Regions from separate parts of the Xenorhabdus littoralis genome, predicted to be linked through region 2. Evidence: predicted binding sites of a transcription regulator. Region 2 holds the regulator's gene; each other region holds the start of a gene.
The links. Region 2 encodes CRP, which controls carbon source genes, mostly activating them, when cyclic AMP is high. Its sites were predicted from a motif close to ATGTGANNNNNNTCACAT; they were not measured.
Positions count from the first base shown of each region.

Region 1: a site for CRP is predicted at 1,986-2,003, ahead of msrB (peptide-methionine (R)-S-oxide reductase MsrB). Genes of this name have one in related genera too.
Region 3: a site for CRP is predicted at 1,539-1,556, ahead of FE394_RS00715 (CidA/LrgA family protein). Genes of this name have one in related genera too.

Region 1 covers NZ_VCDP01000010.1:53,314-56,600, reverse strand. Annotated here, with positions in the region: gene ansA (asparaginase) at 1-246, shown strand, start outside; gene pncA (bifunctional nicotinamidase/pyrazinamidase) at 267-905, shown strand; gene FE394_RS03685 (YeaC family protein) at 985-1,266, opposite strand; gene msrB (peptide-methionine (R)-S-oxide reductase MsrB) at 1,454-1,867, opposite strand; gene gapA (glyceraldehyde-3-phosphate dehydrogenase) at 2,210-3,205, shown strand.
Region 2 covers NZ_VCDP01000040.1:29,297-32,583, forward strand. Annotated here, with positions in the region: gene FE394_RS11695 (aspartate aminotransferase family protein) at 1-1,043, shown strand, start outside; gene crp (cAMP-activated global transcriptional regulator CRP) at 1,126-1,758, opposite strand; gene FE394_RS11705 (phosphoribulokinase) at 2,119-2,988, opposite strand; gene FE394_RS11710 (YheU family protein) at 3,068-3,286, opposite strand; gene FE394_RS11715 (hydrolase) at 3,283-3,287, opposite strand, start outside.
Region 3 covers NZ_VCDP01000002.1:153,134-156,420, reverse strand. Annotated here, with positions in the region: gene metG (methionine--tRNA ligase) at 1-1,443, shown strand, start outside; gene FE394_RS00715 (CidA/LrgA family protein) at 1,610-2,068, shown strand; gene FE394_RS00710 (CidB/LrgB family autolysis modulator) at 2,062-2,757, shown strand; gene cdd (cytidine deaminase) at 2,978-3,287, shown strand, end outside.

The DNA of each region.
Region 1 (3,287 bases), on a different contig from region 2:
GAAGCGAACGAGCGAGGAATTATCGTGATTAATTTGACCCAATGTATTTCTGGTAGGGTCAACATGGGAGGTTATGCTACGGGTCACGCATTAGCCAAATCCGGCGTTATCAGCGGTTACGACATGACGTTCGAAGCAGCTTTGACTAAATTGCACTACTTACTGAGCCAATCTTATACACCTGAAGAAATCCGCAGCCTGATGCAACAAAATCTGCGTGGAGAGTTGAGCTATTCCAATGAATAATAAAAGATAAATCGAGAAATATGATGAAAACAGCATTATTACTTATCGATCTGCAAAATGACTTCTGTACCGGAGGTCCATTGGCGGTCAAAGAAAGTGATGTGGTCATTGAGGTCGCAAATCAAGTCGTTGATCTGTTTCAGCAACACAATCTCCCAATCATAGCCAGTCAGGACTGGCACCCTGCTACCCACATGAGCTTTGCAGAAAACTCCGGGCAGAAAATAGGTGAATTAGGCGAACTCAATGGCATACCTCAGGTATGGTGGCCCATCCATTGTGTTCAGGGCCAATCTGGTGCAGCGCTCCATCCTGCATTAAATCAATCAGCTATCCAAGAGATTTTCCAGAAAGGCGAGAATAGCCAGATAGATAGCTACAGTGCATTCTTCGACAATGACCATAAAAGCGAAACCAGATTGCATGGATGGCTGACAGACCAACATATACGGCGTTTGTTTGTATTGGGCATTGCCACAGATTATTGCGTCAGATTTACGGTGCTTGATGCCTTGGCATTAGGCTATGAAATCTATGTTGTGGTTGATGGTTGCCGTGGCGTAAATATTCAGGAAAATGACAGCCAGCATGCACTTGAAGAGATGGCCGCCCATGGTGCCAAATTAATTTCACAGAGCGAAATCATAAAGTTCTTATGAACATCAAAACCTAATGCGATAACCCAAAACATAACCTCGGCCTATTCTCTGCACGGACGAGGTTTTATCTCAATTCAATTCACTCTTCTGGTTGGGGCTTTAATTTAGCAACCATCTCAGACTGGAATATTGCCTTTAACTCTTGCTTACTTTTTACGGTAATTTGGCCATCTGTACCAATCGTCATGTGTTCGGGATCGTGATTATGCTTGGCTTGCCAGAGCATCACCGCCTGCAAACTATATTCTTTTTGTTCTGGCGTTAACGGCACGCCATCCTGCCATTTTCCTAGTTCAACTGCCTGTACTAATCTTTGATAGATTTCAGGCGTCATGGCAGAGAGTAAATGATCTAACTTCATCGATATTTCCTTAACGGCTGTATGTACTATTCGCACAACGATAAGCCGACACGATTACAAATTGATACTTTTATTAATGCTTTTATCATTCAGCATTAAGCTGAATCGTTTCTATTGTTTGCGCTGTTTCTGCTTTCTTTGTTAAAACTAAACGTCCGATCGGATCAAAAAATCGTCGATAATGATATTAACCGGCTGTTTCTTCACCCGTTTCATCATCAACAAAACGCAATGATGCTGAATTAATACAAAAACGCTCTTCTGTCGGCTTGGGGCCATCGGGAAAAACATGCCCCAAATGTGCCTGACAATGACTGCAACGCACTTCTATCCGGTGCATGTTATGCGAATAATCATCAATATAAGTGATGGATTTATCATTAATCGGCTGATAAAAACTCGGCCATCCACAACCGGAATCAAATTTGGTATCAGAAATAAACAGTGGCTGCCGGCAACACAAACAATGGTAAATGCCACTCTTCTTGTTGTGTAGTAGTTTCCCTGAAAATGGCGGTTCAGTGCCGGCTTCCTGGGTAACATGGCGCTGAATTGGGCTAAGTTTTTCCATAGAAAGGGAAATGTGTTGACTTTTAATCATAATGACCACCTTTTAAGGCCAATATTTTCAATACAAAATCATCGAAAACAACAAAAAATTAACATCAAAATGACGAAACGCATTCTACCCCATTAAACATAGCAATTTACTTTACTAATTGTGATAAATCTCACATATCTAACCAATGGTAACTTTCAATATCTCCTGATACCCCGATAATAGTGCCCGTAAAGCTTGTCCCGGCTGTACAGCAAGCGTTCAGATAGTGCTGCTTAAATTGATATTTTTCAATTGTTGACACGATTCCGCTTGACGGCTGGCAAGATTTTGGTAACTTTAGAAACAACTTTTAATTCACTAAAAAATAGCTGGTGGAATACTATGACTATCAAAGTAGGTATTAACGGTTTTGGTCGTATCGGCCGTATTGTTTTCCGTGCTGCACAAGAGCGTTCAGATATTGAAATCGTTGCAATCAATGATCTGTTGGATGCTGAGTACATGGCTTACATGCTGAAATACGATTCAACCCACGGCCGCTTCAACGGTACTGTTGAAGTTAAAGACGGTCAGTTGGTTGTTAACGGCAAAACCATCCGTGTTACATCAGAAAGAGATCCAGCTAACCTGAAATGGAACGAAGTTGGTGCTGATGTCGTTGCTGAAGCAACCGGTATCTTCCTGACCGACGAGACTGCACGTAAACACATCGCTGCTGGCGCGAAAAAAGTTGTTCTGACTGGCCCATCCAAAGACGACACCCCAATGTTCGTTATGGGCGTCAACCACAACGCCTATGCAGGTCAGGAGATCGTTTCTAACGCATCTTGCACCACTAACTGTCTGGCTCCACTGGCTAAAGTTATCAATGACAAATTCGGCATTGTTGAAGGTCTGATGACAACTGTTCACGCAACTACTGCAACCCAGAAAACGGTTGACGGTCCTTCTGCGAAAGACTGGCGTGGTGGTCGTGGTGCAGCGCAGAACATCATCCCATCTTCAACTGGCGCAGCAAAAGCAGTAGGTAAAGTTATTCCAGAACTGAACGGCAAACTGACTGGTATGTCTTTCCGTGTTCCTACTCCTAACGTTTCTGTGGTTGACCTGACTGTACGTCTGGAGAAACCAGCAACTTACGCACAAATCTGTGACGCAATCAAAGCAGCAGCAGAAGGCGACCTGAAAGGTATTCTGGGTTACACTGAAGATGACGTTGTTTCTACTGACTTCAACGGCGAAAAACTGACTTCTGTATTCGATGCAAAAGCCGGTATCGCGCTGAACGACAACTTTGTGAAACTGGTTTCTTGGTATGACAACGAAACGGGTTACTCTAACAAAGTTCTGGATCTGATCGCTCATATCTCTAAATAATTGAGCTTTCATACCCATTCAAAAGCCATCTGTTTACAGATGGCTTTTTTGCGCTATTCTTGAGGCTTGGTTTCACTGCCAA
Region 2 (3,287 bases):
TGAAACAGCAAGGTGAAAAATTGTGGCATGTCAGCAATATTTTTACCAATGAATCCGCCTTAACCTTAGCGCAAAAATTGATTGATGCGACGTTTGCACAGAAGGTTTTTTTCGCTAACTCTGGTGCGGAAGCCAATGAAGCGGCATTTAAATTAGCTCGTCGTTATGCAATTACCAGCCATCATCCCGATAAAACCAAAATTATTGCTTTCCATCAGGCGTTTCATGGGCGCACATTTTTTACTGTTTCGGTAGGAGGACAACCGAAATATGCTGAAAGATTCGGGCCTAAACCTGCTGATATTGTCCACGTTCCTTTTAATGATTTAGATGCTGTCAGGGCTGTGATCGATGATCGCACCTGTGCTGTTGTTTTGGAGCCGATTCAAGGAGAGGGTGGTGTTACTCCCGCAACGACAGAATTTCTTCATGGTGTGCGTGAGTTGTGCCATGAACATCAGGCTCTGCTGATTTTTGATGAAGTGCAGAGTGGAATGGGGCGGACAGGCAAGTTATATGCTTATCAACATGATGGGATCAATCCTGATATTCTGACGACGGCAAAAGCGTTGGGTGGGGGATTCCCAATCAGTGCGATGCTGACGACCGATGATATTGCGGCTGCAATGGAAGTAGGAGCTCATGGGACAACTTATGGCGGAAATCCGCTGGCTTGTGCCATTGGCTGTACTGCATTGGATATCATTAACACGCCGGAAGTGTTGACGGGAGTGGGAAAACGTCACGATCTCTTTATCCACGCCTTGGAAAAAATAAACCAAAAATATGGCATCTTCCATGAAATCCGGGGAAAAGGGCTGCTTATCGGAGCGGTACTGAAATCTGAATATCAGGGTAAAGCCGGAAAAATATTGCAACAAGCGACAGAGCAAGGCGTGATGTTATTGAGTGCCGGAGACAGTATTTTGCGCTTTACGCCATCATTAATTATTCCTGAGGATGAGATAACAGAAGGCATGGCGCGGTTGGATGCAGCAATAGCACACGCGTTAGCGCTTTATTGTTCGAAAGAAGGTGGTTGAAAAGAAACTGCCTGAATCCTGAATAAAAAAAGCCAGTGCAGAAAATAGATTGCACTGGCCGAGTTTCAGGTTTTTTCAGGAACTAACGGGTTCCATAAACAACGATGGTTTTACCATGTGCAGAGATCAAGTTTTGATCTTCCAGCATTTTCAGGATACGGCCAACTGTTTCACGGGAACAACCCACAATCTGCCCAATTTCCTGACGTGTGATTTTGATCTGCATACCATCAGGATGCGTCATCGCATCAGGCTGTTTTGCCAGATTAAGTAATGTTTGGGCAATACGGCCTGTGACATCCAGAAAGGCTAAGTTACCTACTTTTTCGGAAGTTGTTTGTAAGCGGCTTGCCATCTGAGCAGATAAACGCATTAGAATGTCTGGATTGACCTGAATTAACTGGCGAAATTTCTTGTAAGAAATTTCAGCCACTTCACAGGCACTTTTAGCCCGCACCCAAGCAGTACGTTCTTGCCCTTCTTCAAACAATCCAAGTTCACCAATGAAATCCCCTTGATTTAAATAAGAGAGAATCATTTCCTTGCCTTCTTCATCTTTTATTAAAACGGCAACTGAGCCTTTAACAATGTAGTAAAGCGTCTCTGCTTTCTCGCCTTGATGAATAAGCGTGCTCTTGGATGGATATTTGTGAATATGGCAGTGTGACAAAAACCATTCAAGAGTAGGGTCTGTTTGTGGCTTGCCGAGAACCATTCGCTTTATCCTCTGTTGTTATTTCTGCCTTTATGATAAGAGAAACAGACAGTTTCTCTTTAGGCTAGCTTTATAAAGTCAATAGATTAACATATTAACTTGCTGAAAAACTGATAAGCGGAAATTTTATATGAATGAAAATATGTACATGTCGGTGTATTTATCTTAATCCATATTTCTTGTCAGCCCGCTTGTAACCTAGTTTGTAACACAGGAAAACATTTCTGTCTTCTCCTGTATCGCTTCAGCCTATTAAACTGGTTGCCAGATTACCAGAAATCAGTCTAAAGAGTCGGTTTTATTGTTTCTGTATTATTGTTTTTTGTTACCCGTTTTATTAAAAATAAAATTAGATTTAATTTATGAGATTTTTTTGCCTTCCAATAATTGTTGAACGAGAGGTGCCATAATTAATTCCATGGCAAGTCTCATTTTTCCTCCCGGAACAACGATGGTATTTATGCTGGAAATAAATGATCCCTGAAGCATTGCCAGTAAATAAGGAAAATCAATTTGGGTTAGGCCACGAAAGCGAATTACGATAAAACTTTCGTCCAGCGAGGGAATGGCTTTGGCTGAAAAAGGATTAGAAGTATCAACGGTGGGAACGCGCTGGAAATTGATATGAGTACGTGAAAACTGCGGTGTGATATAGCGGATATAGTCATCCATTGAACGGACAACGGAATCCATGACCGCTTCTCTGGAGTGTCCGCGCTCGCTGGTATCACGGATTAGCTTTTGTATCCATTCAAGGTTGACTATCGGAACAACGCCAACCAGCAAATCCACATAACCGGCGACATTGTGTTGCTGGGTGACAACACCGCCATGCAATCCTTCATAAAACAGAATATCAGTGCCTGACGGCAAAGGTTCCCACGGTGTGAAAGTACCCGGTACTTGGTTATAGGGTACGGCCTCATCGTAGGTATGAAGATATTTCCGGCAGCGGCCGCTACCTGTTTCTCCATACTCATAAAACGTTTTTTCCAGCATGCTGAAATCGTTGGCTTCTGGCCCGAAATAACTGATATGTCTGCCCTGTTCTTTCGTTTTCCGAATCTCGGCATCCATTTCAGGACGAGTATAACGATGGAAACTATCCCCTTCGATTATTGCGGCAGTGGCGTCTAGCTGTTGAAATATTTTGCGAAAAGCTACACTGGTTGTTGTTGTTCCAGCTCCACTGGAGCCAGTGATTGCAATGACCGGGTGTTTGGCAGACATGAACAGACTCCTTAATCAATAAAAATTGGGATCATCTTTTTTCAATCAGTCGCTGAGGATGCATAAAATAAGTCAGACCTTATGGACGGAACATCTCTTTAGGTACGATATTGACCGTTTCGTGTAATTCAGACCATACCAGCAGAACCTCCCCCCGTTCAAGTTGACGTTTGACATCCTGTACTTTTTGTTCAAGTGTTTTTTCCTGTTCGCCGTAATCCGTGCCTTCCCGCAGGACAAAACTTTCGATTAAAGTGTAAAGAGTATCGGCTTCCAGCTGTTGCCACGGGATCATCATT
Region 3 (3,287 bases), on a different contig from region 2:
CCGGCATTCAGCGACATGCTGCAAAAATGGACTCGCTCCGGTACGCTGCAAGAGCAAGTGGCGAACAAAATGCAGGAATGGTTCGACTCGGGTCTGCAACAGTGGGATATCACCCGTGACGCGCCTTATTTCGGCTTTGAGATCCCTGATCAGCCGGGTAAATATTTCTACGTTTGGCTGGATGCGCCAATCGGTTACATGGGTTCATTCCAGAATCTGTGTGATAAGCGTGATGACCTGAATTTCGATGAGTTCTGGGCTAAAGATTCCAAAACGGATCTCTACCACTTCATCGGTAAAGATATCGTTTATTTCCATAGCCTGTTCTGGCCAGCAATGCTGGAAGGCAGCAACTATCGCAAGCCGACCAATCTGTTCGTTCATGGTTATATCACCGTTAACGGCACCAAGATGTCCAAATCCCGTGGAACCTTCATCAAGGCTGAAACCTATCTGAAACACCTTGATGCAGACTGCCTGCGCTATTATTACGCCGCGAAGCTCTCTTCCCGCATTGATGATATTGATCTGAATCTGGAAGATTTTGTTCAACGCGTAAACAGTGACATCGTTAACAAAGTGGTTAACCTTGCTTCCCGTAATGCAGGCTTCATCAATAAGCGCTTTGGTGGCAAATTGGCAGATCAACTCGCTGATCCTGAGCTGTACCAAAAGTTTGTTGATGCGGCACAGGGTATTGACGAAGACTTTACCAACCGCGAATTCAGCAAGGCTGTTCGTGAAATCATGGCGCTGGCTGATCTGGCCAACCGTTATGTTGATGAACAAGCTCCGTGGGTTGTAGCGAAGCAAGAAGGCCGTGATGCTGACCTGCAAGCTATCTGCTCGATGGGCATTAACTTGTTCCGTGTGTTGATGACTTACCTGAAACCTGTTCTTCCGGGCTTAAGCACACGAGCAGAAGCCTTCCTGAATACTGAACTGACTTGGGATGGTATCCAGCAGCCTCTGCTGAGCCATGACGTTGCACCATTCAAGGCACTGTTCAGCCGCATTGAAATGGCTAAAGTGGAAGCCATGGTCGCTGACTCAAAAGAGAACATCCAGCCACAAAAAACCGTAACAGGCCCGTTGGCAGATGACCCGATTCAGGACACCATCGCATTTGATGATTTTGCCAAGGTTGACCTGCGAATCGCATTGATCAAACAGGCAGATTTCGTCGAAGGTTCAGACAAGTTATTAAAATTGATCCTTGATCTCGGTGGTGAGACTCGTCAGGTATTTTCCGGTATTCGTGCAGCCTATCCTGATCCAAAAGCACTGGAAAATCGTCTGACAGTGATGGTTGCCAACCTTGCTCCGCGTAAAATGCGCTTTGGCATTTCAGAAGGCATGGTGATGGCGGCAGGCCCTGGTGGGAAAGAAATCTTCCTGCTAAGCCCGGACAGCGGTGCGCAACCAGGAATGCAGGTTAAATAACCAATACATATTTTGAAAGGATATTATTTATTATAAAATATCCCTTTATCATCAAAATAATAGCTAAGCGGGCTCTAAAATAAGCCCGCTTTTTTATGTGATGTGTGGCACATTTACAGCGTTAGTCGTATGATAATTCCCTCTCTATATTGAGGAATTATCGATTATGTCTTTCCAAAATGTGCTGATGATAGGCTGGCAGTACCTACGCGCATTCGCGTTGCTCTATTTGTGCCTGATTGCGGGGAATATCATTTCAGCACTACTTCCTTTCTCTCTCCCCGGCAGTATTATTGGTTTACTTCTTCTGTTTTGTTTACTGGCGTTCCAAATTATCCCCTCACATTGGGTAAAACCGAGCTGTAGCCTACTGATGAAAAATATGACATTGCTCTTTTTACCTATCGGAGTCGGCGTCATGGATTATTACCCGCAACTCAGCCAGCAAATGCTCCCGATAGTCCTTTCCTGTATCACCAGTACAGTAATTGTCATGATTGTTGTCGCGTACAGTTCCCACTATGTTCACCGCGAGCGCATTATTATTGGCACTCAACAGGAACCCGCCTCCACGCCAACAAATACTTCGCCATTGCAACAACCGGAAGAGAAAGAAAAATGTTAAGTCATATCTGGTGGTCACTACCATTAACCCTGCTCGTATTTTACTTTGCCAAAAAACTGTCAGTGCGGCTCAAATTACCTATATTTAATCCGTTATTAATATCAATGACCGTGATCATTCCCTTGCTACTCATGACACATACTCCCTACAAACACTATTTTGCCGGTAGCCGGATATTGAATGATTTACTGCAACCTGCCGTGGTCGCCTTAGCTTTCCCTCTCTACGAACAGCTTCACCAAATCCGTGCCCAATGGAAATCGATTATTACCATTTGTTTTATCGGCAGTATTGTTGCAATGGTCACCGGCACTGCCATCGCATTGTGGGCAGGTGCAACCCCCGAGATCGCGGCGTCCATTCTGCCTAAATCTGTAACCACCCCGATTGCGATGGCAGTCGCCAATTCCATTGGTGGTATCCCTGCTATCAGTGCCGCTTGTGTCATTGCCGTGGGTATTTTGGGTGGAGTCTTTGGGCACAATTTGTTTAATATTCTGCGAATAAAAACTCAGGCTTCACGCGGATTGGCGATGGGCACGGCATCCCATGCGGTGGGGACAGCCCGTTGTGCTGAGATGGATCATGTTGAAGGGGCGTACAGTTCACTGGCTTTAATGACTTGCGGCATAATTACCTCTCTGGTTGCACCTTTTCTATTTCCGGTATTGCTCCATCTGTTTGGCTGATCTTTATACGCTGATGAGTGTTGTACATATAACACCCAAAAAAATAGTTATCAATGAGTAACGAAAAAGTAAAAAAATAAACCACAACCGCGAAAATTTGATATAAGTTGCTAAAAGAACCTCTTTATTACACAAATTTCATTAATTCTATGTCTGTTATCACATTACAAACCTGAGCATACGTCCTAGAATGACCTTCAATTAATTTGGAGATCATTCTATGCAAGCTCGTTTTCACGCTATTTGGTCAGAAATCACGCCTAAATTGCAAGAAGCTCTGTTGCCTTTTATTGATAATGACGATTTTCCAGCCATGCTGACAGCAGAGCAAGTTGAATCAATCAAACAGTTCTGCGGCTTTGATGATCATGCGCTGGCATTTGCCTTATTACCACTGGCTGCATCCTGCTCCATTGCACCTATTTCTCATTTTAATGTTGGCGCAATTGCACGAGGGGAAAGTGGCAACCTCTATTTTGGTGCCAACATGGAATTCGCCGGTGTTCCCTTACAGCAAACTGTCCATGCCG